DNA from 4 places in the Robertmurraya beringensis genome. Region 3 is predicted to be linked to each of the others. Evidence: riboswitches for the same ligand, from Rfam matches in the RefSeq annotation. Region 3 holds a riboswitch; each other region holds the start of a gene.
What was found. Region 3 has a riboswitch for S-adenosylmethionine ahead of ACFFHF_RS18910 (2,3-diketo-5-methylthiopentyl-1-phosphate enolase). Riboswitches for the same ligand answer to the same signal wherever they lie in the genome.

Region 1 (7,994 bases), on a different contig from region 3:
AACTGGTCACCGAGTTTTTGACCAAGCATATGCTCCACTACTTTGTTTTGGTTAGTATCCGAAATCCTCTGTCTCTCAACTACTTCCCCATTTCTCATAATCGTAATATCATCACAAATCTCAAAAATCTCTGGAAGTCGATGTGAGATGAAAATAACTCCAACATCACGGTTCTTTAATTCTTGTACGATACGAAATAACTCATTTGTCTCCGTATGACTAAGAGGTGCTGTCGGCTCATCTAAGATGAGGAATCTACATTCTTTTGACACCGCTCTGGCGATTAAGACCATTTGTTTTTCTGCTAATGTTAATTCACTTACTAGTTTTTTAGTTGGAAGAGACAAATTCATTTCTGATAGGATGGTGGCCGCTCTAGAATGCAAGCTTTTCCAATTAACCCATTGCTTCTTTCCCATGTTGTGTACCGTGTCCATTAACATGATATTTTCCGCAACCGTTAAATAGGGAATCAGAGCTGTATCCACTTCCTGATATACAATTTGAATTCCTGCGTCCATGGCACTTTTGGGCGAACGAATGGTCATAGATTGTCCATCCAATGTGATTTCACCAGTATAGTGATCATATGCCCCTGAAAGAACCTTCATCAAGGTTGACTTCCCAGCACCATTGGCTCCAATTAAGGCATGAGTTTTCCCGCTTTTAACTGAAAAATCCACCCTATTTAATGCTTTTACACCCGGAAATTCAATTGACACATTTTTCATCTCTAAAGTGGTCATGATGTCACCGTCCTTTCAAAGAAAAGCGCAAGCGCCCGTTAAGCGACGTATGGACTGGAGCGCTCTGACTGAGATAAAGGAAACACGGAGAGCGTTAGCGATCCGATGTTGACTTATCGTAGGGAGGAGAGCGAAGTACACTAGTCGCTGGGCGCTGGAGCTAGACACTGTTCAAAGTTCAATATTTTATACTTTCTTCAAAGAAACACTCTCTTTATCTAGTGAAAAAGAGTGCCTATCAATAAGTCCCTTACTTCTTATAGTGTTCCTTTAGCGTCTTCATCCAGTCTTCTTCAAATTCTGTTGATTGACCCCATCCTTCAATGATTTCACTTAAATTGACCATATTAACAGGATCTTTTGACTTTTGAAGGTCTTCTTGAGAGATAAGTGAAGCTTCCAAATCATACGTTTGTGGTGTTTCCTCGCCTGCTAATTTCTTTGCTAGTATTCTCATATTTACTGAACCAATCAACTTAGGATCAACAGCTGCCGTATATCTCCAAGCGCTGCCTTCTCTTTGGATTTCCTGCAAATCAGCATTTGAAACATCGATTCCATAGATTTTAACTTCTTCTCTGCCAGCTTCTTTTAACGCGCGAGCCGCACCGATGGCAAAAGCATCCCAAGTGGCAAAAATCGCATCAAGTTCACCCTTAGGGTATTTATTCAACATTGCAGCAACCGCATTTTGGGTTTGAACACTAGTATCAGCTGCTGCTACGCCAAAGCGCTCCACTTCTTTAATGCCAGGATTATTTGCTAGAACCTCTTCATACACTTTATTTCGTCTAACCATTGGTGGGAATCCGTCCACCCATAGGTATGCAATATTGGCTTCCCCTTTTGTTTCTTTTACTAATTGATCCAATGATAGAGTAGCTAGTGCTTCATCATCTTGTGACACAAGAGTAACACCGTCAACACTTGTTAAATTTGCATTCGAGTCAAATGCCACTACGCTTTTTCCAGCATCAACAATTTTCTGTATGTCATTAACGGTAGCATCATCATCACCGTGAGAAATAACAAATCCATCATAATCTTGATTTAACGCTTGATTAATCGCATCATGAAATTTCGCTGTATCTCCATTTGCCGTAAATACATCCACTTGGAATCCTAATGCTTCCCCTTCTTGCTTTGCACCTGCTAAGAACTGAGCTGTGTGATCGTCCCCACCAATTTTACGAATAACTTTGATTTTTGGTTGGTCTCCATTTGCAAAGCGCTCAGGTACACCTTCAATCGGTGTGTTCGATCCTGTTGCTTCCTTTGTTTCTCCCCCTGTTGCACAGCCTGTAAGCAAAAGTGTTGCAGCGATAGCTGATACAAATGCACTCTTTAAAAAGTTCCTCTTCATGATTCTTTCTCCCCTTTTTGTTTTTTATGTCTTCTTACCAACGTTGCTCTTAGGAGAGTTTTTATAAAATATAAAAAACCTCTCCAGAAAAGAGAGGTTTCATCACAAAATAAGGACTACTCCTCTCTTATCTCTCAAAACAAAATCTTGTTTTGCAGGATTTAGCACCAATTCCATTCGGAACGGTTGCTGGGCGTCATCGGGCCAGTCCCTCTGCCACTCTTGATAAGAGAACGTATTTTATTCATTTACTTTAATAAAGTATAAAACTTAATTTAATATTCTATTAACAAATTGTCAATAGTATTTTCTAAATATTTTTAATAGAAATATTATTCCCACGTAATTTCTAGATCAGCATCCCGATACAAAACTATTTTTTAACATCGTACATATTTACGTTTGAAACCAAGCTTCCCTCTATCCATTTCTTTTTGAATACTTTCATAAGCGTTTAAGAAACTGCTTTTTTTATTGTCTCGTTTGACTTCTACGATTCCTATTTCCTTTGAGACCTCGACTGCCTTTTCATGTTGCGGCAAATAGGAAATCGCCACCGTGTATACGAAATTATTCATAGCAGATTTGGTTCGTTCCGGCGAATCATGAATCGAATTTTTCACCATATCCAGCATATTGGAAATCTTGCTTTCGGAAAATTCTTTATCCTTTCGATTCCCTAAAAGCCAGCAATAGCAACTCCATCCAGCCGACATTTTCAATTCGTCACCGCTTGCAATCCATTTATCTGCAACGTCTTGTGCAATATCTGACTCTGATAAAGTGACTGCGACCACATAATCGGACAGCATATAAAAATACGCACCATCTATCCAGCGTTCATAATCTGCTTCAGTCATAGCTTTTGGGTCAGCAATAATGCCTGCAAAATACATGGCATCGTAATTACCTGTGGTATAAAGCTTGTCAGCTAAATCTTGGTTGATTTTTATTTTCTTTGCAATTGGTTTCATAGCCCCTGTTGCCACGCCAAAAAGTGGCTCGTGCGCACCATTGGATATGTACATTTTCTTACTTCGTTCTTTACCGAGGGCTTCAAGCTCTTGCATCACTGTTTCAATATCCATAGCTTTGAACTTCCTTCCTTACTTTTATCATATTTTTTTTATCGAATGTTCTTGTGCGAGCCATCACAGGAGGGCATTTTTTTAGAAAGTCCACAAGTGCAATCCTTTAATCCCTTTCCGCTTAGAATTCTCTCCATACAATTCTCTACCCTTGACACTCGAGTTTTGGATTGTTTTGGTTGAGAAAAATAAAGAATATATGCTCTTTGCCGTCCCGGTGTCAATGCTTCAAAAGCAGTTTTTAAGTCTGGTGACTCATCGAATTTATCTTGAAGTTCTTCTGGAATAATGAATTCTGTATCCTTTTTTAAAGTTACTTCCAAACCGGCTTTTTCCACTTCAATGGCTTCAAGTATGTATTCTTTCAAAATAGGTTCTAGTTCAATTATTTCTTGAAGATGAGTGAATCGAATCTGGCGTGCCGCCTGTACATTCTCGGTTTGTTGGACAAGAATTCCATGGGGATCCTTTAATAAGGCACCTTTGTGAAACAGAAGTGCACAATATTCTTTAAATCCATGTATTAATACGACATTTTTCTTCTCAAGCGTGTAACACGGATGCATCCATTTAAATTCTTCGGTCAGATCACAGTCAAGAACAATCTGTCTCAACCGCTCAGATTCTTCCCTCCATTTTTTAACTTTACTTAAATAATCATCAACCTTTGGATTCAGAACTGCCATGTTGTTTCCTCCCATAAAAAAATTACTTCACGAAGGAAGATTTAGTTGCCATGACACACCAAATCGATCATTTAACCAACCAAACCTTTGACTAAAACCATAGTCACCAATTGGCATAAGTGCTTGTCCGCCCTCGATCAGTTTCTGATAAACGTTGTTAATTTCTTCTTCGGTATCACATGTAACAAAAATTGAGAAGGATGGAGTAAATGTAAACTGATGCTTTAAATTACTATCTATACACATAAATTCTTGGCCTTTTATAGAAAAAGTAGCCTGCATTACCGTTCCTTCATCTCCAGATTCATTCGCTCCATAGCGAACAATACTTGTAATTTCTGAATCCTCAATAATAGATATGTAATAATTCATTGCTTCTTCTGCTTTGCCATCTTGAAACATTAAGAATGGTGTAACTTTTCCCATTACGATCAGCTCCTTAAGTTAGTAGGGCTACCTTATCTATTTATTACATTCCTATAATTACAATATAAATAAAGACAGGAAATTTCACTAGTGTTAATGATTAAATCTGAAAATAATTAGATGTTTATTTTTCTATCCCTTCCAAATCAGTATGAACGGCAAAAAAAAGGATGATACCCGAAAGATATCATCACATGGTATTCACTACAATATTATTCTTGAAAGGTTTGAGTCACTTTCACTTGGGTGCCAGGATAATAGTGTCCAATAATTTCTTTGTAGTGTTTCCCTTCTTCTGCCATTTCATTTGCCCCCCATTGACTCATACCAACGCCATGCCCATGGCCTTTGCCACTTACTTTATAAGAAGTTGGATTGATTTCAAATGAACTTATTAAGTAACTTCTAAAATGACCTCCACCTATCATTGGACGTATTTTTTTTAATTCAACATGATCCAACGAAACTCTTTCGAATAAAATGGTTCCATCAATCAACCTTCTCATAAATTCAATTTGGATCGAGCCAATCATCGACCTTTGTGATTCATTTTTAACTTTATCGATTGCCATAAAAGGAATACCTAAAATTTTTATGTCACCTTCATAACCATTTCGATTAAGCCATTTTTTAATAGAGTCGCTGATTTTACCATCTTTCTCCTTTAGCTCGTTCCAGTCCTTCGATTGAATTTCATCCAGATCTATTTGTGTTTTTTGTAATGTAAAATCCCAGGGTTGAATGGGATCAAAAGGATCTGGTTTGATTGGGAAATATGGGCTTGGATTTCCGCCCCATACATTTTTATTACTCTCTGTGATTCCACCATTACTTGCAGAATAAAAAGCGCTTATGGGCTTATTTTGAAATGTAATAATTTCTCCTTTTGTATCAATTACAGCCCTCTTTGTATTACTAAATTCATTGTATCCTCCGTAAACTTGATATTGGATGGTGTCGTCGAGTTGGGGATTCTTATGGGTGATTGTATACGTGCGAGCAGCTAACGTTTGTGCCTTTAAAGCCTCAATATTCCATTCAGGAAACACTTCAAATGGAACAACTCCTTTTAAGTAATCCTCTAATAGTATCTGATTAGCAGGTCTTATGTGTTTTCCTTCTATATCAAACTCTACCGCTCCCATATAAGGTCTTCCATCAATGTATATTAGGTGCTCTTCATCATAAGTATCAGGATATAAAATGAACGGGCTACCGATTTCCATTTTTGACTTACCGCAAATAAGAAACATTTTGCCATCTTTAAATGAAATTGTATATTCATCCCCTTCATTTAACACCAATGCTGGATCTAATGTTGAATAATTACCTTTTATGTAAAATGGTATTTTAGAGGTATCTCCAATATAATTTCGTAATCTCACAGAGATCATCTCTTCCGCTTGCACTTCACTTGTGAAAGCGAGTAAAACGAATATGAAAATCGATAGGATAAAAGTTTTCATAACCATATTATTTATTATGTTTTTACTGATTATTCCTGAAGCTTTATTCCAACTCTTATAATTCTGTTTGATTAACGTTAAGTTCAATCAAATTACCATCTGGGTCAGCACAGAAAATTTGTGCAAATCCACTTTTTCCGTAGGGTTTTTCAAGAATTTCCACTTCATTTTGTTTTAACCATGTAAGCGCATCATAATAGTTCTCTACTCTCAGAGCAAAGTGACCTTCTCTGCTGGATAAGCTTTTATCCTGACGAATCGTCTGTGAAGAAGGATCAACGATCAAGTGGAGTTGCTGTCCCTCTATTTCATACCAGGCACCTGAAAAATCAAAATCTGGACGTGGTATTTCATTTAAACATAATACATTCCCATAGAAATCTTTTGCTCTTTCCAAATCTGTAACTGTAAGACTTACGTGATGGAGACTTTTATATTTAATCAAAATGTACACTCCTTTTATTCTTCTCTTATTTGTATCTTACTCAAAAAACCTCCTATGTGGAAGTGGCCTCCCACCCTCTACTCTTCAAGTTTATCTGAAAAGCCCAAGGGTTAACATTTTCTTAAAAGATAAAAAAACACAACAAAAAAACGCTTGATAGCGTTTTTGTTGTGTTTTTATTTTTTACGCGCCTTAGAGGATTCGAACCTCTGACCGTACGCTTAGAAGGCGTATGCTCTATCCAGCTGAGCTAAAGGCGCATCTATATAGTGGCGGAGAAGGAGGGATTTGAACCCTCGCGCCGGTTACCCGACCTACACCCTTAGCAGGGGCGCCTCTTCAGCCTCTTGAGTACTTCCCCATAGACATAAAAATGGCTCCGCAGGTAGGACTCGAACCTACGACCGATCGGTTAACAGCCGATTGCTCTACCACTGAGCTACTGCGGAACATTGAAGAATTATTTTAATAGGGTAAAAAATCTGGTGGGCCTAAATGGACTCGAACCATCGACCTCACGCTTATCAGGCGTGCGCTCTAACCAGCTGAGCTATAGGCCCCTATTTGGAGCGGGTGATGAGAATCGAACTCACGACATCAGCTTGGAAGGCTGAGGTTTTACCATTAAACTACACCCGCAAATATAAAATTGGAGGCAACACCCGGATTTGAACCGGGGATAAAGGTTTTGCAGACCTCTGCCTTACCACTTGGCTATGCTGCCATAACTGGGCTAGCTGGATTCGAACCAACGCATGACGGAGTCAAAGTCCGTTGCCTTACCGCTTGGCTATAGCCCAATGAAAAAATTTATAAATAATGGGGCGACTGATGGGAATCGAACCCACGAATGTCGGAACCACAATCCGATGCGTTAACCACTTCGCCACAACCGCCATAATGGTGGAGGGGGACGGATTCGAACCGCCGAACCCAAGGGAGCGGATTTACAGTCCGCCGCGTTTAGCCACTTCGCTACCCCTCCATATAAAAATGATAAGAAACATTAATATGAATGGTGGCTCAGGACGGAATCGAACCGCCGACACAAGGATTTTCAGTCCTTTGCTCTACCGACTGAGCTACTGAGCCATATTTATTATAGTACCCTAGATACAGTTTTGCTTCGTCCTTCGTCCCGATTTTTCAAATCGGTACGCTGGATGCAATTCTAAGAAGATTATTCATCGTGCTCTACCGACTGAGCTACTGATACATATAAAATGGCGGTCCCGACCGGGATCGAACCGGCGATCTCCTGCGTGACAGGCAGGCATGTTAACCGCTACACCACGGGACCAGAAATTTTTCAAATTTAATTGAAAAATTTAGATTGCGGGGACAGGATTTGAACCTGCGACCTTCGGGTTATGAGCCCGACGAGCTACCAGACTGCTCCACCCCGCGATAATATTATAAGAAAAAGCTGTGTTGCATTTAAAAAATGGAGGAGGTAGAGGGATTCGAACCCCCGCGCGGTTTGACCCGCCTGTCGGTTTTCAAGACCGATCCCTTCAGCCGGACTTGGGTATACCTCCGTATCTTTGGTAGCGGCGGAGGGGATCGAACCCCCGACCTCACGGGTATGAACCGTACGCTCTAGCCAGCTGAGCTACACCGCCAAAATAATTCATTGAATTTTTAAAACACATGTTCAGGAATTAATGAAGATTATTTTCACTACACTACGTTCCGTGAAAAAATCTAAGTGGAGCCTAGCGGGATCGAACCGCTGACCTCCTGCGTGCAAGGCAGGCGCTCTCCCAGCTGAGCT
Region 2 (7,994 bases), on a different contig from region 3:
ACTTGCTGAGCCTGGATATATTTATACACGTATTCATAATCCAACGACTACGGTATTCGAAGAAAGAGTGGCCCTATTAGAAGGTGGAGTCGGAGCGCTTGCCGTTTCGAGTGGAATGGCAGCAATTACACTGGCCATACTCAACTTGGCAGAAGCAGGAGATGAAATTGTTGCGGCTTCTAATTTATATGGTGGTACATATAATTTATTTGCAGTAACTCTCCCTAAATATGGGATTCAAGTGAAGTTTGTGGATTCAACTAATCCAGAGAACTTTAAACAAGCTATTACAGATAAAACAAAGGCGGTATTTGCCGAGACCATCGGAAACCCAAGTTTGCGTATCTTGGATATCGAAAAGGTTGCAAAGATTGCACATGATGCAGGTATTCCGCTTGTAATCGATAATACCTTTGCCACTCCTTATTTATGCCGACCAATCGAACATGGTGCAGATATTGTCATTCATTCGGCAACCAAGTGGTTATTAGGGAATGGGACTACTCTTGGTGGTATCATCGTGGATGGCGGAAAGTTTGATTGGAATTCGTCTAAATTCCCTGGTTTTACAACTCCTGATGTAAGTTATCATGATATTGTATATAGTGAGGCAATTGGTGCTGCAGCTTATATTGTAAAAGCTAGAGTGCAATTGCTACGTGATTTAGGTCCAGCATTAAGCCCTCAAAATGCCTTTCAATTCACACTTGGTTTAGAAACTTTGCATGTGAGAATGAAGGAGCATGTGGCAAATACTGAAAAGGTAGTAGAGTATTTAGAGGCGCATCCAGGTGTTAATTGGGTGATGTATCCAGGAAATCAAAAGCATCCAGACTTTGAGCTTGCAAAGAAATACTTACCTAAAGGAGCAGGTTCTATCGTTGTCTTTGGAATTGATGGAGGCCGTGTGTCAGGAGCAACGTTTATAAATAGTCTAAAGCTTTGGGCTCATGTTGCTAATGTTGGCGATGCAAAAAGCTTAGTCATTCATCCTGCAAGCACTACTCATCAACAGCTAGACACAGAGGGGTTAAAAGCGGCAGGAGTTCCAGAGGATTTAATTCGTCTATCGATCGGAATTGAAAATGTGGAGGATTTAGTTGAAGACTTAGAGCAAGCGATTACATTGGCAACAGGGAAAACCTCACTTACAAGCAATGTGTAATCAATAAGATTTTTGTCGAATTTTATCGTTGACACTCCAATTTTTCCATGATACGATAGCACTCGTGATTAAGACTACAAAATAAATTTCATATAGATTGATAAGCTCTTATCGAGAGAGGTGGAGGGATGTGCCCTATGAAGCCCGGCAACCGTCAAATTATTGAAATGGTGCCAATTCACACAAAGCGTATTGCTTTGATAGATGAGAGAAAGGTAACTGTTTCTGCCTTTCTGCTCATGCAGGAAGGTTTTTTTTGTTCATCTAAAAAGCTCTCATTCGAATAGGAATGGTACGGATGATGGAACCTAAGTTGTAATGGAGCTTTCTTGATGCATGATACCATGTAGTTTTATCAGAATAATCGGAAATGGAAGGAGGAGAAACCTTTGATCTCGATAAAAGATGTGAAAAAGATTTATTCTTCAAGACAAGGAAAAGTAACGGCTGTAGATAATGTAAACCTAGAAATTACTGAAGGAGAGATCTTCGGGGTAATCGGTTATAGTGGAGCAGGAAAAAGTACGCTTATTCGTATGCTCAACGGGTTAGAAATTCCTACTGTGGGATCCGTTATCGTAGCAAATAATGAAGTATCGAAAATTAAAGGTAGTAGCCTTCGAAAAGCTAGACAGGAAATAAGCATGATTTTCCAACATTTTAATCTGTTATGGTCTCGTACCGTTAGAGAAAATATTGCATTTCCACTTGAAATTGCAGGAGTTCCTAAAGCTCAAAGAATGAAAAGAGTGGACGAGCTTATTCGTTTAGTTGGATTAGAAGGAAGAGAAGACGCTTACCCATCTCAATTGAGTGGAGGGCAAAAACAAAGAGTAGGAATTGCAAGAGCACTTGCTAATAATCCAAAGGTTCTTCTTTGTGATGAGGCAACATCTGCACTTGATCCGCAAACAACCGATTCGATTCTAGAGCTATTAGTTGATATTAATAAGCGTTTAGGATTAACCATTGTCCTTATCACACATGAAATGCACGTAATCCGAAAGATTTGTCATCGTGTAGCTGTGATGGAAGGTGGAAAGGTCGTTGAACTCGGTCCTGTTCTTGATGTATTTAAGAACCCTAAGGAAGAAATTACGAAACGATTTGTTCAGCAGGTAACAGAGCCTGAAGAAACGAAGGAAACGATTGAACATTTATTAGAACTTTACCCGCACGGTACGGTTGTTCAATTAGGCTTTGTTGGAGAAGCAGCAGAGCAACCGCTGATTACCAATCTTATTCGTCATTACCATGTGACTGTTAATATCCTGCAAGGGAAAATATCACAAACACAAAATGGATCTTACGGAACGCTTTTCATCCACTTAGATGGGGAAAAAGAAGAGCTTTCAAAGGCCATTGCGTATATCGAGTCACAACAGGTTGGAGTGGAGGTGATTTCGAATGCTTGAGACACTTTTACCAAACGTAAACTGGGAAAAAATGATTGAGGCAACGAATGAAACTCTTTATATGACAGCTATATCAGTTGTTATTACATTTGTTCTTGGATTAATTTTGGGACTTTTATTATTTTTAACAGCTAAAGGTAATATTTGGGAAAATGCAATTGTAAATAAAGTGATCAGTTCTGTAGTGAACGTCTTCCGCTCGATTCCCTTTATTATATTGATCGTTCTTCTTATCCCTTTTACAAAGCTTATACTAGATACGATGATTGGTGAAAATGCCGCTTTACCGGCATTAATTATAGGTGCGGCTCCTTTTTACGCGAGAATGGTGGAAATCGGATTGCGTGAGATTGATAAAGGAGTTATTGAAGCGGCTAAATCCATGGGAGCTAAAACAAGCACGATTATCTTTAAGGTGCTTATTCCTGAATCACTGCCAGCTTTAGTATCTGGTATTACGGTTACGGCTATTGCTTTGGTGAGTTATACAGCAATGGCTGGTGTGATTGGTGCGGGTGGTTTAGGTAACCTTGCGTATTTGGAAGGGTTCCAAAGAAGTCGTAGCGACGTCACCTTGGTAGCAACAGTCATCATTTTAATTATTGTGTTTATTATCCAATTTATTGGAGATTCTATAACATCAAAACTAGACAAAAGATAGGAGAGAGACAAAAATGAAGAAATTTTTAAGCTTATTTTTATCATTAGCAGTTGCTCTAGTTCTTGCAGCTTGCGGTACAGCAAAAGAAGATGAGTCTAACGCTGGTGAAGGCGAAGAAACAGCAGAAACTACTGAGTTAGTAGTTGGAGCTTCTAACGTACCACATGCGGAAATTTTAGAAGAAGCAAAGTCACTTTTAGCGGAAAAAGGAATTGAATTAAAGATTGAAACATTCCAAGATTATATCCTACCTAACCAAGCGTTAGAGTCTGGTGATCTTGATGCAAACTATTTCCAACATATTCCTTACCTTGAGTCTCAAATGGCTGAACATGGCTATGATTTTGCTAATGCGGGTGGAATCCATATCGAACCAATGGGTGTGTACTCTAAAAAGTACAAGAGCTTAGAAGAGCTTCCAGAAGGAGCACATATCATCATGAGCAGCTCAGTTGCAGACCACGGTCGTATTTTAACTATGCTTGAAAAAGAGGGATTAATCACTCTTAAAGAAGGCGTTAATAACGTAGAAGCAACAGTTGAAGATATCGCAGAAAATCCTAAAAATCTTCACTTTGACACAGAGTACGAAGCATCATTATTACCACAAATCTTTAACAATGATGAAGGTGATGCAGTACTTATCAACTCGAACTATGCGATCGATGCAGGTCTAAACCCAATTGAAGATTCAATTGCAATCGAAGACAAAGAGTCTCCGTACGTGAACGTAATCGCGGTTCGTAAAGGTGACGAAAACTCTGAAGCAATCAAAGCTTTAGTCGAAGTACTACACTCACAAGAAATCCAAGACTTTATCCTTGAAAAATACGAAGGTGCTGTAGTACCAGTATCTGAATAATAGAAAAAACAGGTGTCTCTTATAGGGGCATCTGTTTTTTTGTGTAATAATTTGTTTCAATTCAAGGATACTAACATAAGTGATACTACATAACTTAAAGACTGGAGTGGGACAAATGGATCAAGGATTTATTGCAAGAAATCCGAGTGAAGAAGCTCTACATGATTATAAACAAGGACTTGGTACGTTTACTCAAAAAATGCCAGATATCGCTAGCCATTTTAATGCATTCACAGAAGCATGCTTCAAAGAGGGAGTCTTAACTCAAAAACAAAAGCAACTAATTGCTCTGGGAATTAGCCTGTATTCTCAGGATGAATATTGCATCATCTACCATGTGAAAGGATGCTTGGACCAAGGCGCAACCGAACAAGAGATTCTTGAAGCGATTGGTGTAACTGCAGCCTTTGGTGGAGGCGGTGCCATGAGCCAGGCTGTTACCCTTGTACAAAATACGATGGATGATTTTAATCAATTAAAACAGTGAGTTAAGCTCTTATCGAGAGGATTTAGCAAGAAAAGAATGGAAACCACAAGGTGAGTTTTTCTAACAAAGTCTTATTCGTACTCATCCTTAAATATCGTGTTTTTTCGGCTTTGTTCCAAAGATTTAACCTGTGTTACGATAGATGTGACCAAAGAAGTCGAAAAAAAGTGATAGTTGGAAGGGATGGATTCATTATTAGTCAACTAAGGTTGAACTACACGTGTGAGATGGAAAAGGCGATGTATGCAGCTCATGGAGTGGGATATGAAACCTACGGTCGGAAACATAAGGTTAGAATGAAAATTGAAAAAGTAAGGCAACAAGATTATTTGCAAAGTCAAAGGATGATTGCAGATTTGGATCGTAGGGTTCATGCCTAGTAACATATATATTTATAGAAGAAATTCGTGAGCCAGTGGAGAATTCCACTGGTTTTTCTGTTGAGCAAATGGTATCGTACATAGAAAAGATAGTCGAAGAAAAAAATAGGTAAGTAATAGCTCGATAACAGGTTCTTAAGAGTTGATATCACATTTCATTTGTTATAAGATTGTAATGAGAATAAAATGAGAATGAAAATAAAGTTTTTATAGTTAAGAGATAACTAATTTTCTTTCAAATTATGGAGGTAATAGATATGTCAGGATCAACTTTATCCATTAAGGATTTACATGTGTCAATCGATGAAAAGGAAATTCTAAAAGGGGTAACTCTTGAAATTAAAGGTGGAGAAATCCACGCAATCATGGGACCTAACGGAACAGGTAAATCTACTTTGTCTTCTGCTATTATGGGACATCCTAAATATGAAGTAACTTCGGGTTCAATCTCTCTTGATGGAGAAGATGTACTTGAAATGGAAGTAGATGAGCGCGCTCGTGCAGGTCTATTTTTAGCAATGCAGTACCCAAGCGAAATTAGCGGGGTAACAAATGCGGACTTCTTACGTTCAGCTATTAACAGCCGTCGTGAAGAAGGAGACGAAGTTTCTTTAATGAAATTCATCCGTCAAATGGACAAAAACATGGAGTTTTTAGAAATGGATCCAGATATGGCTCAACGTTACTTAAACGAAGGGTTCTCTGGTGGAGAAAAGAAGCGTAACGAAATTCTACAATTAATGATGATTCAGCCAAAGATTGCCATCCTTGACGAAATCGACTCTGGATTAGATATCGACGCGTTAAAGGTTGTTTCAAGAGGAATTAACGAAATGCGTAGCTCTGAGTTTGGTTGCTTAATGATCACTCACTACCAACGTTTATTAAACTACATTACACCTGATTTTGTTCATGTAATGATGCAGGGACGTATTGTAAAATCTGGTGGCCCTGAGCTTGCTCAACGTTTAGAAGCTGAAGGATATGATTGGATTAAAAAAGAGCTTGGCATTGAGGACGAAACTGTCGGGCAAGAAGCGTAAGTTAGGGGGACCAGACATGACTACAGAAACCGTATTACCATTCGATAAGGAATATGTGACTTCTTTTTCAAAAGAGATGGGTGAACCAGCTTGGTTAACGGAACTTCGCGTAAATGCGTTAGCCTCAGCTGAAAACCTATCCCTTCCAAGACCAGATAAAACAAATATTACAAAATGGAACTTTACTCAATTCGATAAGCATATCGTTAAGAGTGAAGATTATGCTTCACTAGCTGACCTTCCTGACGAAGTAAAATCATTGATCGGTACAGAAGAAGGCGAGAAAACCTTATACATTCAACGCAATAACCGCCCGACAATTCTTTCTGTTTCAGAAGAATTGAAAAATCAAGGTGTGGTGTTTGTAGATATCTTTACAGCAGCTCGTGAGCATGGAGATCTTTTACAAAAGTACTTCATGAAAGACGGTGTAAAGGTTGATGAGCACAAGCTTACAGCTCTTCATGCGGCATTTATGAACGGTGGAGTATTCTTATATGTTCCTAAAAATGTTGAAGTTTCAACACCGGTTCAGGCTGTATTTATCCACGATGATAAAGAAGCAACTGTATTTAACCATGTTCTTGTAGTGGCTGAAGACAATAGCTCTGTCACATACGTTGAGAACTATATTTCAACTGTGGAAGAAGCTAATTCAATCTTCAATATCATTACAGAAGTAGTTACAGGGACAAACGCAACGGTTCAATACGGTGCAGTTGATACATTAGCAAAAGGTGTAACGACATACGTGAATCGTCGTGGAGTAACTGGACGTGATGCTCGTATTGAGTGGGCACTTGGTTTAATGAATGATGGCAACACTATTTCTGATAACGTAACAAACCTTGTTGGAGATGGCTCTGTTGGCGATATGAAAATGGTAACTGTTGGACGTGGCGAGCAAACACAAAACTTCACAACAAGTGTTGTTCACTGGGGTAAACACACGGATGGCCAAATCCTTAAGCATGGTGTAACGAAAGACAGTGCCACTTCTATCTTTAACGGAATTGGAAAAATCGAGTATGGTGCAACCAAGTCAAATGCGGAGCAAGAATCACGCGTGTTGATGTTGAGTGAAAAAGCACGTGGAGATGCTAACCCAATTCTTCTTATTGATGAAGATGATGTAACGGCAGGACACGCAGCTTCAGTAGGACGTGTGGATCCACTTCAGCTTTACTACCTAATGAGCCGTGGAATTCCTAAAACAGAAGCAGAACGCCTTGTCATTCATGGCTTCTTAGCTCCTGTTGTTAATGAGCTTCCAATCGAAGGCGTGAAAAAGCAATTAGTTGAAGTTATCGAAAGGAAAGTAAGATAATGAATATCCAAGATATTCGCAGTCACTTTCCGATTCTTCATCAAGAAGTGAACGGCAAACCATTAGTGTATCTTGATAGCGCCGCAACTTCTCAAAAGCCCGTTTCGGTTATCGAAACGCTTGAAAAGTATTATAAAGAATACAATTCAAATGTGCACCGAGGTGTTCATACACTTGGTACAAAAGCAACCGATGCTTACGAAGGGGCACGTGAAAAGGTTAGAAGGTTTATTAATGCAAAATCTACCGAAGAAATTATCTTCACTCGTGGAGCGACTACCGCATTAAACATGGTCGCCCACAGCTATGGTTTAGATAATCTTCGTGAGGGTGATGAAATTGTGATCACCTTTATGGAGCATCATGCGAATATTATTCCTTGGCAGCAAGTAGCTAAGAAAACCGGTGCAACACTTAAATACATTCCTCTTCAAGTGGATGGAACCATTAGTCTAGAAGATGTAAGAGCAACCGTTACCTCTAATACAAAAATTGTGTCCGTGATGAAGGTTTCAAATGTTTTAGGTGTTATGAACCCGATTAAAGAAATTGCCAAGATCGCTCATGAAAATGGGGCAATTATGGTGGTGGATGGTGCCCAAGCTGCTCCCCATATGAAGATTGATGTACAGGATCTAGACTGTGACTTCCTTG
Region 3 (7,994 bases):
TATGTGCATCCGCAAGATTGGCTCTTTTCGTTACATCCTTCACAACTTTGAGCACTTTTGTTCTCATATCGTCCTCATACAATTCGATATTTTCTTCAATGATTACTCCCTGCCGCTCTTTATCTCGTTCAAGAGCTTTCATTACTTTCGGTCGAACGGTTGCCATTTGAGGTCGATGCTTTTTACATAAAATCGTAGCCATAATATTTCCACCAAAGGCGGGTCTACTTGCCTCCAATAACCTTTTATCAAGATCCACATCTAACATGGTTGTATCTGCAGTCAAACCCGTACTTAAATCAGTTGCTACAGCACTGGCAAGGTCCTTACCGTTTGGTGTGGCTCCGTATAAAAATATCTCAGGACTGTATTTTTCAGCGAGAAGAACCACGCCCTTCATATAGGATTCTGTCCGGTACTCTTCTAATACTGGATGATCAATCACATACACCTTATCCGCCCCGTAGGAGATGACTTGATTACATAGGGCTTTAACATCTTTACCTAGCAGGACTCCACAAAGCGAAACACTTAACTTATCTGCTAACTTTCTTCCTGCTCCAAGCAATTCTAACGAAACACCTTCAATTTCGCCTTCATTCTGTTCAATGAATACCCACACGCCACGGTATTCTTTACTCATTTTAGGCACCCCCATCATCACGTATTAATGTGTATCACTTCACATGAAAAAGTTCTTTTTTCTCTTCAAGTAAGCATTTGATCAGCTCTCTTACTTGTTCATCTGAAGAGCCCTCTAAACGCTTCCCACCCTCATGCTTTGGAGGAGTAAACATTTTACCAACGATGGTAGGTGATCCTTTAAGTCCTAGCTGTGTTCGGTCCACGTCTCCTAGATCGTTTACCGTCCAAACAACGGGTTCGTACCTTGCAGCTTTTAACATATTAGGAAGAGGGGAATATTCTATCGCATTGATTTCTTTTTCGACAGTCAATAAGCATGGCATTTGGATTTGAAGCAACTGGTACCCTCCTGACAGCTTTCTCTTAACAACTACGTTTTGCTCCTTTTCATTAAGTTCTGTCACTTCGATCACGTTTGTAACTGGAGGAATATCCAATCTTCTTGCAATTCCAGGTCCCACTTGCCCAGTGTCTCCATCAATCGCATGCTTTCCACAAAGAATCATATCAATCGGTCTGATACTGGCGATTTTATCTAAAGCCTTCGATAATGCATAGCTTGTTGCTAATGTATCTGCACCTGCAAATGCGCGGTCAGAAATCAAATATCCCTCGTCAGCACCAATTTCAACGCTTTTTTTAATAATCGCATTTGCTTGTGGTGGCCCCATCGATAAAACAGAAATATATACTTCTTTGATGAAACGCTTCATCCGAACGGCTTCTTGGACAGCATGTGCATCGTAAGGATTTAAAATTGCTGGGGCACTTCGACGATCAAGCGTATTCGTCTTAGGATTAATCTTAATGATCTTCGTGTCTGGTACCTGCTTGACACAAACTACAATGTGCATACAAATCCCCTCCTTAATGACTAAAGGCTAAATCAGCTATATATATTTTGCAAAGCTTCGTAATAACGATATATGTATCGGTTTACGAGCATAGTACAAACAAATTAGATGATATTTTTTGTGTATAATAATTTTTGTATGCGTTTTCATTAAAGTGTAGTTAGTTAGAAGTGAATGGCTTACGGAATCTTCATTTTTGTATATCTACATATTTAAATGGTGGGGTTTATCCACTAGGATGGAATAACATTTATTTTTTGAAGGGAATGGTCCAGTACTTACCATTCTAGTTATTATATTAAAAGAAATTCAACTTTTCCCATATGATAAAAATCACAGATGTCATTCAAATTTCATATATGTAATTGTGTGAGCAATCGCTCATATAGATTTACAGCATACGACTCAAAAATACGAAATGGAATTTGATGAAAAAGCGATGTTGATTATTGCAGCGATTACGCTCCATAATATTCCCGAAGGATTATCAGTCGGAGTTAGTTATGCTACAACTGCTGAAGCGAATACAGGCAATCTAATTGCTTTTGCCATCGGACTCCAAAACGCTCCTGAAGGATTTTTAGTAGCCCTATTTTTAGTGAATCAAAAAATTGAAAAAGGCAAAGCGTTTGTAGTGGCTACTTTAACAGGTGCAATCGAAATTGTTACAAGTTTATTAGGTTTCTATTTAACTTCCTATGTTGCAAGTCTCGTTCCATATGGTCTAGCCTTTGCAGCAGGAGCTATGCTGTTCATTATATATAAAGAGTTAATACCTGAAAGTCATGGGGATGGCAATGAACGCACATCAACTTACTCCTTTATCTTTGGTTTACTATTTATGATATTGCTAATTGACCTCTTTTCATAATAAAAAATCGGCATGCTTATACATGCCGATTTTTTATTTCCTTTGTATGATTAAGTTCCAGATTTACTTACATAGAAACGATTTATTGTATAATAAATAACAAAGATCGATACAAATGGAGGTGACTTAATGGAAAAACAACTTATTCACGAAGCCATTCAAATGAATTTAGAGAACCAAATACAGCACCGAAAATTACCGAAAAAAAGTATTATTAAAAGAGCTGTTTTTATTTTTATTGGCGCTATCCTAATGGCTGTAGGATTAGAAATTTTCCTCATACCCAATCAAATTATGGATGGTGGAATCGTTGGGATTTCAATTATTCTGTCTCATATTACTGCGATTAAAATTGGTCTAATCATCTTCATGTTAAATGTTCCATTCTTTTTCATCGGATATAAACAAATTGGAAAAACCTTCGCACTATCTACACTCTTCGCTATCACCATATTATCAATTACAACCGTATATCTTCATCCCGTTCCTGCTTTTACTGATGACATCCTCTTAGCAACGGTATTTGGAGGAATTGCCTTAGGGTCAGGTGTAGGACTAGTCATCCGGTACGGAGGCTCACTGGACGGTACAGAAATCCTTGCCATATTGATCAATAAAAAGATTCCTTTTTCCGTTGGAGAAGTGATTATGTTTTTTAATATTTTTATTTTTGGTACCGGGGGATTTGTATTTGGATGGGACCGAGCGATGTATTCGATTTTAGCCTATTTTATTGCTTTTAAAACCATTGATATCGTTATTGAAGGTTTAGATCAATCAAAATCTGCATGGATCATTAGCGATAAGCATAAAGAAATTGGTGAGGCGATTTTGGCCCGTCTCGGCCGGGGTGTGACCTTTCTTTCAGGAGAAGGAGCCTATACAGGAGATGATAAAAAGGTTATTTTCTGTGTCATTACCCGACTTGAAGAAGCAAAGCTCAAGCTCATTGTAGAGGATCTTGATAGCAATGCGTTTCTAGCTGTTGCAGACATTGCTGAAGTAAGCGGAGGAAGATTTAAGAAACGAGCCATACATTAGAATATCTACCAAAAAGGAAGGAGCACTAACGACTCCTTCCTTTTCAATCTATTTATACGCATATGATGTTATTTGGCCATACAAACATAGCTTGTTTTCTGGTTATCTTTATTTCTCTCTTACTTTTCTTTTTCTCTTGTGATAAGCATTGATATTCAAAAATCAACTTATCAAGCTCCTGACTACACTCGATCGTCTCTTGCCCACCTAAACCATTTGCTTGTGCAGATTCAATCATTTTCTCTCTCATTTGTTGAATCGTGGCAAGCATTTCACTGCTATTCTGCTGCACCCCGTTAACCTCCTAATACTCCCTTAAATCCCCTAAAAAAAATGATCACTTGATGAATTATTGCAAGAATTCGAATAAAAGTAAATAGAATCGCAAAATAAGACAAATTTTTCTAAATATTTCGGAATACGACAAAAAACCACCCTAAAACTCCTATTACTTTTCGACAATTATCGATTTTATCCACCAAAAGTAATAAAGACACTAGGAGTATAGACTCTAGTGCCTTGATAACTATTATTAAGCTTCTACTTCGTTCTTTTCGTAGATTGGAACCCATCCTTCAGTAGTTACAAAAATACGGATAGCTACCACTTTTCTATCCTCTTGAAGAGTAAAATAATGTCTAACATTAGGAGGAACTGAAATAAGATCACCAGGATTTAGAAATACCTCAAAAAATTCTCCGTCTAACCCTTGAATAATAAATACCCCGTGTCCACTAACGATAAAGCGTACCTCATCGTCTGTATGGTGGTGTTCTTGTTGGAAGTTCTTTAATAGTTGCTCTAGGTTTGGAGTGTGTTCAGCAAGAGAAATAACATCCTGGGCCTTGTATCCACGCTTCTCTGAAATTTCAGCAATTTCAGTTGAGAATGCGGATAAGATTTCTGCTTTCTCTTCATCTGTTAAAATATATTTCTCTTGAAGATTGCTAGGTAGTTTTGTAATATCCCAATTCTCATAGATTACCTCTTGTGATTGTAAAAACGCTGCTACTTCTTTTTGATCTCTAATCTCTTCTTTTGTACTTTGAAAAACGATATGTGCCATTTTTTCATACTCCTTTATATTTTATTTTTTATATTCTAAAAGTCTTAGATGATAACGAAATAAAAATTCGGATGCTTCTAGTAGTTTTTTTGCCTCGAATGCATTTTTCCCCCACACTGTTATTCCATGGTTTCTGATTAACACAACGCCTTTGTCCTCTTTTACATGTTCACTAAACTCCTGTGCTAGTGTCGGAATATGAGCTGGATTACTGATAATAGGAACTCGAAGTACGGCATCTTCTTCCCATAAATCAAATGCTTTAATAAGCTCCTGGCCAGTAAAAGTGATTTCTCCTTGATCGCCATATAATTCAGATATGATATTATTATCAATTGTATGAACGTGTAAACTACACCCAGCAGCTGTTTTATTATAGATTTCCACATGTAATAAGGTTTCAGCAGATGGCTTCAAATGCGTCTCATTTACTGGTTTTCCATTCTCATCGACGAGCAGAAAATCCTCTGACGTTCGCTTCCTCTTATCCTTGCCACTTGCTGTTACTAAGAATTGTAAAGGATTGTCGCTAACCTTTATGGCTAAATTCCCGCTCGTTCCCATAAACCAATCTCGAACAGCAAGTTCATCCTTCACATCAGCAAGCTCTTCCCAACGTTCAGTTAACTGACTCATCCAATCAACTCCTCTACTTGCGACATATGCTTGATCACATCATAGAAATCAACAAACTCTCTATGATTCAATCCATACTCTATCGATTTTTCTAATAGCAGTTCTCTTGCAATCACTAGATCAGCTTGCTTAGCTGCTTGCAAATCGGTTACTGAATCACCGATAACGACTTTGTAGAAATCTTCTTTAAGTCCACGAATAATACTAGGTTTACAGCAGCCACAATCGTTCTGACAATGCTCATCACATGCATTTGGCCAAAGAATATTGATATACTCTCCACTAAAATCGGAAGCATTACAATAGACTCCTGAAAAAGGACCATAAGCTTGTAGAATAGGATAAACGAAGAAATCAATACCTCCACTAACAACATACAAAGGAATATTCTTCTCCTTCAAAAACTTCACAAAATCAGCAAATCCTTCACGTATTTTCACATTTTCAATTGCATACGTAATGATTTCTTCCTTTTTAGATGAAGGAAGCAACGAGAATAGCTTACCAACTCCTTCCCGAATGGAAATACGCTCTGACAAAATGTCGTCTTTTAGTGCTTCCCATTCAGGTGGAGCAAATCTTTTCATAATGGCAATAATGTTATCCTTCTCGGTGATTGTGCCATCGAAATCACAAAATACAGCTATCTTCTTGCTCATGATGGTTTTGCCACCTCAGTAACTCCCCACAGTTCAATCGCTTTTGCAAGTTCAGGATATTGCTGTGAATTTTCTCTCAATGGCAGACCTTTTTGACTTAAATCAATAGCTTGGCGGAAAGCTAGACCTCCACCTTTCGCACCAGCTGGATGACCATGTACACCACCACCAGCATTAATGACACTATCTAAGCCAAAATCTTGTAGTAAAAGTGGAACAAGTCCAGGATGAATACCAGCTGAAGGCACTGGGAAACTCTTATTCATAGATTCTGACTGATCTGTTAACGCTTTAGCAATTGATAATGCTGCATTCTTTTCCAAAGCCACAGAACCGTATGGAGACGGGAATAAAGACAAGTCAGCTCCAGCGTAACGCAACAATTTCCCAAGTAGTAGGGAATGAGAAATTCCGTACACATCAGATGAAGTGAGCGCTCCACTCACAGCTGGATGTGCCATAATCGGAAGATCGACATTCTCTTCTTCGCGTAATTCCTGAAGAACATCAAGTCCATACGCAAACACATTAAACAATAGTAAGTCCGCACCAAGTTCTTTTGCTTTTTTAGCTTTGTCAATTAATTGAGACGTACGTCCTGTCAAGTTCACAGCATACAAAGTACGATGTCCAGTTTCTTCATAGACCTGTTGTAGAACTTCTCTTCCTCCAGTAATTCTTTGTTCAAATGGAGTTAATGGGTTTTCAAACAATATTTCATCATCTTTTACAAAATCGACTCCACCCAATGCCTGTTCGCGCAATTGGCTGATGAGGAATGGAAGATCTCTACCAAGAATTCCTTTAAAAATACTCATTAATAACGGACGATCATATACACCCAGCTTGTCTCTTAGGCCATTGATACCAAACTTAGGACCTGGAAAAGCTGTTTTTAACTCTTCTGAAAAATCAAGATCTAATAGCTTAATCTTCCCGTCAAGTGAAAGCTTTCCAAACACTGTTGTTAAAATAGCTGGAAGATCTAGCGAAAAGTTATTTGAAGGATAAGCGATTTTTAACACCGCTACCGTTTCATTTGTATGTTCATCTATGTGTAATTTTTCTGCGGAAATAACTCTACCTTTATATTTTTTCAATTGCTCTTGCTCAAGCTTTTGTAATTGAGTCCATGAACCAACCGTTAAACCAAGCGCAATTTCCTCTGCTTTTTTTTCTGGGTTGTGTTTGGCGTCATGTACTAAGTACGTTGCGATGATCTCACTCATTTGCTTTCGTCCTTTCTCTCCGACACGGGTATACATAAAAAACCTCTTCTGGTCATCAGAAGAGGTTAGTATCGTAAACTAACATCTCCTTATCTATCAGCCTTTGCTGCAAGAATTAGCACCGTGCTTACAAAACTGTAAGTCGGTTGCCGGGCTTCGTCGGGCTCGTCCCTCCACCTGCTCTTGATAAGAAAACGAATGTTTTCATTATGGTATTATTGTTTATACTTTCAATTGATTTTGATTATTCCAGAATTTAATTCAACTGTCAATACATTAACTAAAAATTTGGAGCTTTGAAATTCTTTCAACCGCTTCTTGCAAACGAGCTTCCGAAGTTAGTAACCCCACCCGAACATAACCCTCTCCCCAGTTTCCAAATCCAATTCCAGGGGCAACTGCAATATGTGCTTTTTCTAGTAATAAATCTGAAAATTGCTCAGATGTATAACCATTAGGAACCTTCAGCCATGCAAAAAATGAACCCTCCGGTGCTTCGACATTCCAACCTAATTCTTGAAGTCCTCCGATAAACACGTTTCTTCTAGATTCGTACAATGCATTTAACTCACGTACACAACTTTGAGAATCTGTTAATGCTGCCACTGCCGCCTCTTGGACAGCTCCAAAAAGACTTACATATAAATGGTCTTGCAACAAATTAAGAGCTGAAATGACACTCTCATTGCCAACGGCAAAGCCTACTCTCCAACCAGCCATGTTATACGTCTTCGATAAAGTATATATTTCAATTCCCACGTCTTTTGCACCTTCTGTTTCAAGAAAACTAATCGGTTTATGACCATTAAAGCCTATCGCTCCGTATGCAAAATCATGTACAACACAAATCTCATGTTCTTTAGCTAGTGCAACCGTATCTTCAAAAAATTCAGCGTTTGCTATTGCGCCTGTCGGGTTATTCGGATAATTTAAGAACATAAGCTTCGCTTTTTCAAGATCGCTATCTGAAAGAGCCGTATAATCGGGAAGAAA
Region 4 (7,994 bases), on a different contig from region 3:
CTTCACACATTGGCATTAGCTCATGAAGCAGAAATTGATTATCCAATCGGAAGAATCAACGAAGTAGCGGCACGTGTTCCTCACCTGTCTAAGCTTGCACCTGCTTCTGATGTATTTATTGAAGATTTGCATGAAGCGGGCGGAGTTTCTGCCGTTCTAAACGAATTATCTAAGAAAGAAGGAGCCCTTCACTTAGATACATTAACGGTTACAGGGAAAACACTTGGTGAAAATATTGCCGGCTGTGACGTTAAGAACCATGATGTAATTCATTCCATTGATAACCCACATAGTGAAAAGGGTGGCCTAGCTGTATTGTTTGGTAACCTTGCTCCAGATGGTGCGATCATTAAAACTGGTGGAATCACAGGTGGAAACCGCCATGAAGGACCTGCGGTTGTATTTGATTCACAAGACGAAGCTCTTCACGGCATTGCTAATGGAAAAGTAAAAGAAGGCGACGTTGTAGTAATCCGTTACGAAGGACCAAAAGGTGGACCTGGTATGCCTGAAATGCTTGCTCCAACTTCTCAAATCATGGGAATGGGACTTGGCGCGAAGGTTGCTCTTGTAACCGATGGCCGCTTCTCTGGCGCTTCACGCGGATTGTCTATCGGTCACGCTTCACCAGAAGCTGCTGAAGGCGGACCATTAGCATTTATCCAAAATGGAGATCAAATTGTGATCGATGTTGACGCTCGTTCCATGGACGTTGTTCTTTCTGATGAAGAATGGGCAGAGCGTAAAGCCAACTGGAAAGGCTTTGAACCTAAGGTGAAAAAGGGTTATCTAGCTCGTTATTCGAAGCTTGTAACATCTGCTAGCACCGGTGGAGTTATGAAAATCTAATTTTAATTTGGCACCCATTCACTTTTTTTGTGATGGGTGTTTTATTTTTATAAATTTTTCCCCACTTACAGCCTCAGGTGTGTAAGCGTTTCCCCTACTTCCTTCTACCAAAAATAGCTGTTGACACTTCTCCCCTATTAGATTTATGATTCATGTAACAAATTTAATAAGACCTTTTACTTATCAAGAGTGACTGAGGGATTAGGCCCTATGACGTCCGGCAACCTCCATTTCATGGAACGGTGCCACTTCCTACAGAATGATTCCATTCTGAAAGATAAGTCGTATATATAACGATGCCTCTTTCTGACTGGAAAGAGGTTTTTTTGTATTTTCATAGCTTAAGGGGTGACAGATATGATTGAAGTAACAGATTTGGTGAAAGTCTACCAAACAAAAAAAGGTGAAGTAACGGGTGTGGACCATGTGTCATTAACGGTGAACAAAGGGGAAATCTTTGGAATCGTTGGTTATAGTGGTGCTGGGAAAAGTTCATTACTACGTTGTTTGAATTTATTGGAGGCTCCGACCTCAGGAGAAATTAAAATAGATGGGGTGTCCCTTACCGCTCTTGGGAAAAAGGAGCTTCGGACAGCTCGTCAAAAAATCGGGATGATCTTCCAACACTTCTATCTCGTAAGCTCGAAGACGGTTTTTGAAAACGTAGCTTTTGCCTTAAAGGCTGCATATAAATCAAAAACAGAAATTGATACTCGAGTCACCGATCTACTTGAAATGGTCGGCTTGTCAGATAAGCGTGATGTGTATCCCTCTCAGTTAAGTGGTGGACAAAAGCAACGTGTGGGGATTGCAAGAGCGTTAGCGAATAACCCTTCCGTTCTGCTTTGTGATGAAGCCACCTCTGCCCTGGACCCAAGCACGACGAAATCGATTTTATCTTTGTTAAAAAAGATTAACCAGGAGCTAGGATTAACGATTGTACTGATCACACATGAGATGGAAGTTGTAAAAGAGATTTGTGATCGAATGGCAGTTATGCAGGACGGGCGAATTGTTGAGGAAGGTCCAGTCTATGATTTGTTCGCAAATCCAGCGAATGAACTGACGAAAGAATTCATTAATACCATTCTTCAATTTGATTTACCAGATCACTTGCTAACTTCAAGCAAAGGAAAAATTGTAAAGATTCATTTCCGCGGGGCAATTGCAGAGGAATCAGTAATTTCAGACGCGCTTCAGAAGTTCCAAGTAAAGGGCAATATTTTACACGGCAAGATCGAGTACATAAAAGAAACTCCACTTGGAATCTTCATCATGGAACTCACAGGTGATATGGCCGAAGTAGAAAAAGCAATACAATACATCACATCTCGCACAGAAAGCTTGGAGGTGATCCGAGATGCCGCTTGATAGTTTGATAGAATTACTACCTGATTTGAACAAAGCCTTTTTTGAAACGATTTATATGGTCGGTATATCAATTGCAGTAGCTATGATTATCGGATTGCCAGTAGGAGTACTGTTGTTTGTTACCGACCGCGGATTGTTTTTAGAGAATTCCCTATTTAATCAAATTGTTGGATTTTTAGTGAACATGATCCGTTCGATTCCGTTTATCATTTTGCTCATTGCACTTTTGCCTTTAGCAGATTTGATTGCTGGTTCAACAATTGGACCAACAGCAGCATCCGTCTCACTCTCGGTCGCTGCCATTCCTTTCTTTGCTAGATTGGTAGAACAGTCACTGCGAGAGATCGATAAAGGTGTGATTGAAGCAGCGGTTGCTGTTGGGGCTTCTCCGTGGATGATCATCAAGGAAGTTCTTCTTCCAGAGGCAAAACCAGGGATTATCCAAGGTGTGACCATTACAATTATTAGCTTAGTTGCTTACTCCGCGATGGCTGGAATTGTCGGTGGAGGCGGTGTCGGAGACCTTGCCATCCGCTTTGGGTACTACCGATACGACAATACCATCATGATTACCACCGTTATCATCTTAATTTGTTTAGTCCAGCTCATCCAATTTTTCGGTGACCGACTTGCAAAAGCAGTAAATAAAAAATAAATCACATTTAACCACTGTCCATCCCAGAAGGACAAAAACGCACCAACTGTCCACGAAGGGTGACAGACACCATAAAAATTATTGGGGGAGTATTTACGATGAGAAAGTTATTTTTGAGTTTTGTAGTTTTAATTGCAATCGCCGTGCTTGCAGCTTGCGGTGGAAGTTCTGAGGAGGCATCTTCTTCTGAGGAAAAGGCGACTGAGAAAAAAGAAGTGAAAATTGGAGCAACGTCTGGTCCATACAGTGACATGGTTTCAAACGCAATTAAGCCTTTATTAGAGGAAAAAGGCTATGAAGTAGAAGTAGTTGAATTCAGTGACTATGTTCAACCAAATCTCGCTCTTTCCAAGGGAGACATTGACGCAAACCTATTCCAGCACAAAATCTACATGGAAAACTTCGCAAAAGAAAATAAGATTGAACTATCTGACGTTATTTCCGTACCAACTGCACCAATGGGGATCTACTCTAAGACGTTTACTTCTGTAGATGAAATTTCGGATGGAGCTGATATTGCTATCCCAAATGACCCAACAAATGCAGCACGTGCTTTCTTAATTTTAGAAGATCTTGGGTTAATCTCATTAAACGCAGATGCTGACCCATTAACGGTTTCAGAAAAAGACGTAGAAAAGAACGTAAAAAATCTAGTATTCCAACCAATTGAAGCAGCTCAGCTTCCACGTGCGGTTGACAGCGTGGACCTTGCTGCAGTACCAGGAAACTTCGCTTTAGCAGCAAAAATGGACTTACTAGACGCATTACAGCTTGAAAATATGCCAGATCAATACCGTAACCGTGTGGCGGTAGATACAAAGAATATTGACAGCCAATTTGCAAAAGATCTGAAAGAAGTTGTTGAATCAGAAGAATTTGAAACCATCATCGACGAGGACTTCCAAGGCTTTGGTAAACCTGAATGGATGGTAAATCGCTAATTGATAAACTAGTAAAAAACAACGCCCTTACCGGCGTTGTTTTTACTAGAAAGGAATGAAGACAATGACCAAACTCGAAGTGCGTGGCGCTCCCTCCTATTATGCATGTCATGAGGGTTCGTTAAATGACCTTGAAAATCTACTTCTCTTGAATTCAATTAATCACTGCTTAGTCATTCACGGAGAACAATCTTGGAAAGCAGCAGCACCCTATTTTCCAAATATGTCACATGTAAAACTCACCTTCGTTTCCTATCAGGGGGAGTGCTCATTAATTGAAGTGCAGAGAATCTCTACGATCGTTAGTGGTACAAATATCGACGCCATCATCGGCATCGGCGGAGGAAAAGTACTTGATCTGGCAAAGGCAGTGGCAAATGAAACAAACAAAGAAGCCATTCTTATCCCAACTCTTGCCTCCACCTGCGCTGCTTGGACTCCGTTAAGTGTGTTTTATACAGAAGAAGGCGAATTCACGCATTACACCATTTTTCCGAAAAGTACATTAATCGTCTTAATAGAACCGCGTATCATTCTTCATTCACCAATTAAGTATGTTCGAGCAGGGATTGCAGACACATTGGCCAAATGGTACGAAGCTGATGTGTTAGTACGCGACTTACAAGATCTTCCGTTGCCTGTAAAAATCGCCCATCAAAGTGCGAGGCTTTGCCAGATTGTTTTACTTGAACATAGTCAAACTGCACTGAACGCGATGGAAGCAAAAACTTCTTCACCTGCTTTTCTTCAAGTTATTGAAACGATCATTGTGGCTGGTGGCATGGTTGGCGGTTTCGGAGACCGGTACGGGAGAATTGCTGCTGCCCACTCGGTTCATAATGGATTAACGGTAGCTCATGAAACCCATCATCTATTGCACGGTGAAAAAGTAGCGTACGGTATACTTGTTCAGCTAGTGCTCGAGGAAAATTTAGAAGAGGTTGCCTCCCTTCTTCCTTTTTACAGAGCTTTAGAGCTTCCAATACAATTAAGAGATCTAGAGCTGAACCGCGATAATCTCGAAAAACTCAAAGCAATTGCCGAGAGAACGGTAGCTTCTAGTGAGTCCATTCATTACTTGGAGAAAGACTTTACTTCAGACGATATATTAACCGCAATTCTATCACTGGAAACATTTGTTGATCCCCTTGTCTAACAGAACAAGGGGTTTTTTATTCAAATGGAGTTTTTTTTATTCAATGTTCACAAAATGTTATCAACTATTATTATCAAATTTTAGTACCTAGTAATATATATCACATCCTTCTCCCATACTACATGCTAGAATCTAATGGAGATTAAAAGAAATGGGTGATGATCATGAATTTTCCTCAGTTAAAAATTGGACATATGCTTCCGAAAGCTCCCATCATACAAGGTGGCATGGGTGTAGGCATTTCCCTTAGCAAGCTTGCCTCTGCTGTTGCAAATGCAGGTGGAATTGGCATAATTTCGGGCACAGGGATTTCCGTTGAAGAAATGAGAAACCATATTCGTCAAGCTAAAGCGCTTGTGAAAAAGGATGCAGGATATATTGGTGTTAATGTGTTATTTGCAATGAATGACTTTGCTGAGAAAATGAAGGCGGCACTTGAAGAAAAGGTCGATTTTATTATTTCAGGTGCAGGGATTTCACGGGATATGTATGCATGGGGTAAGAAAGCGGGTATTCCCGTTCTTTCAATTGTGTCTTCTGCGAAGCTAGCGAAAATGTCGGAGCGCCTTGGTGCTGCCGCAGTCGTGGTTGAAGGACATGAAGCGGGTGGCCACCTCGGGACCGAACGTCCATTATTTGAGATTCTTCCTGAAGTGGTGGAGGCCGTATCGATTCCGGTTATTGCAGCGGGAGGAATCATGACAGGAGCAGACATTGCTAAAGCGATCAGCATGGGAGCTTCTGGAGTACAAATGGGAACTCGGTTTGTTGCGAGCGAGGAATGTGATGCCCCACTTTCCTTTAAACAGAAATACGTCGAAGCGACGAAGGAAGATACACTGCTCGTTAAAACAACAGTTGGTCTTCACGGTCGTGCGATTGCTAATCACTTTACAGACTTAATCACAACTTCTGAAAAGCTAAAAATTACGAAATGCCTGGATTGCTTGAAAAATTGCTCGTATAGATTTTGTACCCTTGACTCCCTTTTAAAATCAATGGCTGGCGATGTCGAAAATGGTCTTGTGTTTGCAGGAGCCAGAGTTCATGAAATTAAAGAGATACTTCCTGTGAAAAAAATCTTTGAAAATCTAACAAACGAGTATCGTGTAGCCATCAGTAAATAAAAAACTAAGAGGGTTAGCTCAAGTGGTTAACCCTCTTAGTTTTTTTGTTCTACTTATCTGTCTTGAGGGGATGGGTTTTGGTAGCTGGCTTTTGTTAATAGCTTTGATAGATAGGGTTGGTTGCCACTGGGACCATTTTTTTTGGTTAGAGGGAAACAAACAGTCACTTTGGTTACCGTTGGCTTTTGATTTCTGCGTGCACGGGAATCTAACTGCCTCTTTAGTTACCGCTGGCTTGTGATTTCTGCGTGCACGGGAATCTAACTGCCTCTTTAGTTACCGCTAGCTTGTGATTTCTGCGTTCACGGGAATCTAACTGCCTCTTTGGTTACCGCTGGCTTGTGTTTTCTGCGTTCACGGGAATCTAACTGCCTCTTTAGTTACCGCTAGCTTGTGTTTTCTGCGTTCATGGGAATCTAACTGCTTCTTTGGTTACCGTTGGCTTGTGATTTCTGCTTTCACGGGAATCTAACTGCCTCTTTGGTTACCGCTGGCTTGTGATTTCTACGTTCATGGGAATCTAACTGCCTCTTTGGTTACCGCTAGCTTGTGATTTCTGCGTTTACGGGAATCAAACTGCCTCTTTGGTTACCGCTAGCTTGTGATTTCTGCGTTCATGGGAATCAAACCTAGACTCCACTATTTATATTTTTTATAACAGATGCTCTCCCTTTTTCATGCTTCAGAGGTCATAACATTCACTTTATAACTTCTCCCCTTCCTTTTCCTTAGCCTCACACGTCATAAAAGTTACTTTATGACCTGAGGACCCTCTTTTTCATTCCACAAAGTGTCATAAGTACCAAACCAATTAAAAATGCCCCGACCGTTGTCGGAGCACACACTCTTTATTTTTAAAGCTTCATTCGCTGTAACCGTAATGCATTTAACACAACTGAAACGGAGCTGAAGGCCATGGCTGCTCCAGCAAGCCATGGAGCTAAGAAGCCCAGTGCGGCAATCGGAATGCCTAATGTGTTGTAGGCGAATGCCCAAAATAGATTTTGCTTAATATTTGTGATCGTCTTTTTACTCATAAAAATGGCGTCTGCTATGCTGTTTAAGTCACCTCTGATGAGCGTAATGTCCGCAGCCTCCATCGCCACATCGGTACCTGTTCCAATCGCCATACCAATATCAGCAATTGCCAAAGCTGGAGCATCATTGATTCCATCACCAACCATCGCCACTTTCTTTCCAGCTTCCTGCAGCTTTTTCACTTCCTCAGCCTTTCCTTCTGGAAGCACTTCGGCAATGACGCGATCCACTCCTGCTTCTTTTGCGATTGCTTGAGCCGTTTGCTCATTGTCACCAGTAATCATGATGACTTCAAGTCCCATATCCTTCAAGCGTGCAATGGCTGAACGTGACGTTTCTTTAATTGTATCAGCAACGGCAACGATACCAGCAAAAGCACCATCAACCGCTACTAGCATCGCGGTTTTCCCTTCTTTCTCAAAAAAGACCATCTTTTCGAGAGCGGATTCTGATACATCAATTTCGTATTTCTTCATCAAACGGCGTGTACCGACTAACACATTTTTTTCAGCCACCATGGCCTTAATTCCGAAACCAGGTATTGCTTCAAATTGTGACACATCGACGAGCGCACTTCCTTTTTCCTTAATTCCTTCCACAATCGCTTGCGCAAGAGGGTGCTCAGATTGCTTCTCAGCCGAACCGACCAAAGATAAGAATTCGTCTTCATTCATGGTAGTTACTACATCCGTTAATACCGGCTTTCCATTGGTAATCGTACCTGTTTTATCAAGAATGACCGTTTGAATACGGTGCGTCATTTCTAAGTGCTCTCCGCCTTTAAAAAGAATACCGTATTCTGCTGCACGACCAGATCCTGCCATGATTGAAGTTGGTGTGGCGAGACCAAGCGCACA

Region 1: linked by a shared signal. The riboswitch ahead of ACFFHF_RS06230 (sugar ABC transporter substrate-binding protein) and the one ahead of ACFFHF_RS18910 (2,3-diketo-5-methylthiopentyl-1-phosphate enolase) in region 3 are both predicted to bind S-adenosylmethionine.
Region 2: linked by a shared signal. The riboswitch ahead of ACFFHF_RS24110 (methionine ABC transporter ATP-binding protein) and the one ahead of ACFFHF_RS18910 (2,3-diketo-5-methylthiopentyl-1-phosphate enolase) in region 3 are both predicted to bind S-adenosylmethionine.
Region 4: linked by a shared signal. The riboswitch ahead of ACFFHF_RS23915 (methionine ABC transporter ATP-binding protein) and the one ahead of ACFFHF_RS18910 (2,3-diketo-5-methylthiopentyl-1-phosphate enolase) in region 3 are both predicted to bind S-adenosylmethionine.

What each region holds. Positions count from the first base shown of each region.
Region 1 is NZ_JBHLUU010000017.1:45,640-53,633, forward strand. Features, by position in the region: gene ACFFHF_RS06225 (sugar ABC transporter ATP-binding protein) at 1-746, opposite strand, end outside; gene ACFFHF_RS06230 (sugar ABC transporter substrate-binding protein) at 997-2,109, opposite strand; SAM riboswitch class I at 2,234-2,341, opposite strand; gene ACFFHF_RS06235 (DNA alkylation repair protein) at 2,490-3,197, opposite strand; gene ACFFHF_RS06240 (DUF1801 domain-containing protein) at 3,236-3,883, opposite strand; gene ACFFHF_RS06245 (VOC family protein) at 3,911-4,309, opposite strand; gene ACFFHF_RS06250 (SpoIID/LytB domain-containing protein) at 4,522-5,862, opposite strand; gene ACFFHF_RS06255 (VOC family protein) at 5,831-6,220, opposite strand; tRNA gene ACFFHF_RS06260 (tRNA-Arg) at 6,407-6,480, opposite strand; tRNA gene ACFFHF_RS06265 (tRNA-Ser) at 6,491-6,581, opposite strand; tRNA gene ACFFHF_RS06270 (tRNA-Asn) at 6,595-6,669, opposite strand; tRNA gene ACFFHF_RS06275 (tRNA-Ile) at 6,704-6,780, opposite strand; tRNA gene ACFFHF_RS06280 (tRNA-Gly) at 6,786-6,859, opposite strand; tRNA gene ACFFHF_RS06285 (tRNA-Cys) at 6,871-6,944, opposite strand; tRNA gene ACFFHF_RS06290 (tRNA-Gln) at 6,949-7,020, opposite strand; tRNA gene ACFFHF_RS06295 (tRNA-His) at 7,041-7,116, opposite strand; tRNA gene ACFFHF_RS06300 (tRNA-Tyr) at 7,122-7,205, opposite strand; tRNA gene ACFFHF_RS06305 (tRNA-Phe) at 7,237-7,312, opposite strand; tRNA gene ACFFHF_RS06310 (tRNA-Asp) at 7,445-7,520, opposite strand; tRNA gene ACFFHF_RS06315 (tRNA-Met) at 7,554-7,627, opposite strand; tRNA gene ACFFHF_RS06320 (tRNA-Ser) at 7,666-7,758, opposite strand; tRNA gene ACFFHF_RS06325 (tRNA-Met) at 7,766-7,842, opposite strand; tRNA gene ACFFHF_RS06330 (tRNA-Ala) at 7,930-7,994, opposite strand, start outside.
Region 2 is NZ_JBHLUU010000128.1:64,831-72,824, forward strand. Features, by position in the region: gene ACFFHF_RS24105 (O-acetylhomoserine aminocarboxypropyltransferase/cysteine synthase family protein) at 1-1,165, shown strand, start outside; SAM riboswitch class I at 1,271-1,376, shown strand; gene ACFFHF_RS24110 (methionine ABC transporter ATP-binding protein) at 1,555-2,580, shown strand; gene ACFFHF_RS24115 (ABC transporter permease subunit) at 2,573-3,241, shown strand; gene ACFFHF_RS24120 (MetQ/NlpA family ABC transporter substrate-binding protein) at 3,255-4,103, shown strand; gene ACFFHF_RS24125 (carboxymuconolactone decarboxylase family protein) at 4,219-4,590, shown strand; gene ACFFHF_RS24130 (YuzK family famiily protein) at 4,758-4,970, shown strand; gene sufC (Fe-S cluster assembly ATPase SufC) at 5,228-6,013, shown strand; gene sufD (Fe-S cluster assembly protein SufD) at 6,030-7,340, shown strand; gene ACFFHF_RS24145 (cysteine desulfurase) at 7,340-7,994, shown strand, end outside.
Region 3 is NZ_JBHLUU010000119.1:22,390-30,383, forward strand. Features, by position in the region: gene ACFFHF_RS18870 (FAD-binding protein) at 1-643, opposite strand, end outside; gene ACFFHF_RS18875 (electron transfer flavoprotein subunit beta/FixA family protein) at 678-1,499, opposite strand; partial or broken gene ACFFHF_RS18880 (ZIP family metal transporter) at 1,876-2,370, shown strand; gene ACFFHF_RS18885 (YitT family protein) at 2,533-3,411, shown strand; gene ACFFHF_RS18890 (Spo0E family sporulation regulatory protein-aspartic acid phosphatase) at 3,464-3,703, opposite strand; gene mtnD (acireductone dioxygenase) at 3,944-4,477, opposite strand; gene ACFFHF_RS18900 (methylthioribulose 1-phosphate dehydratase) at 4,499-5,113, opposite strand; gene ACFFHF_RS18905 (2-hydroxy-3-keto-5-methylthiopentenyl-1-phosphate phosphatase) at 5,110-5,772, opposite strand; gene ACFFHF_RS18910 (2,3-diketo-5-methylthiopentyl-1-phosphate enolase) at 5,769-7,001, opposite strand; SAM riboswitch class I at 7,088-7,194, opposite strand; gene ACFFHF_RS18915 (pyridoxal phosphate-dependent aminotransferase) at 7,278-7,994, opposite strand, start outside.
Region 4 is NZ_JBHLUU010000128.1:22,278-30,271, reverse strand. Features, by position in the region: gene ilvD (dihydroxy-acid dehydratase) at 1-849, shown strand, start outside; SAM riboswitch class I at 1,027-1,133, shown strand; gene ACFFHF_RS23915 (methionine ABC transporter ATP-binding protein) at 1,207-2,220, shown strand; gene ACFFHF_RS23910 (methionine ABC transporter permease) at 2,210-2,875, shown strand; gene ACFFHF_RS23905 (MetQ/NlpA family ABC transporter substrate-binding protein) at 2,974-3,816, shown strand; gene ACFFHF_RS23900 (iron-containing alcohol dehydrogenase family protein) at 3,881-4,972, shown strand; gene ACFFHF_RS23895 (NAD(P)H-dependent flavin oxidoreductase) at 5,137-6,099, shown strand; gene ACFFHF_RS23890 (heavy metal translocating P-type ATPase) at 6,954-7,994, opposite strand, start outside.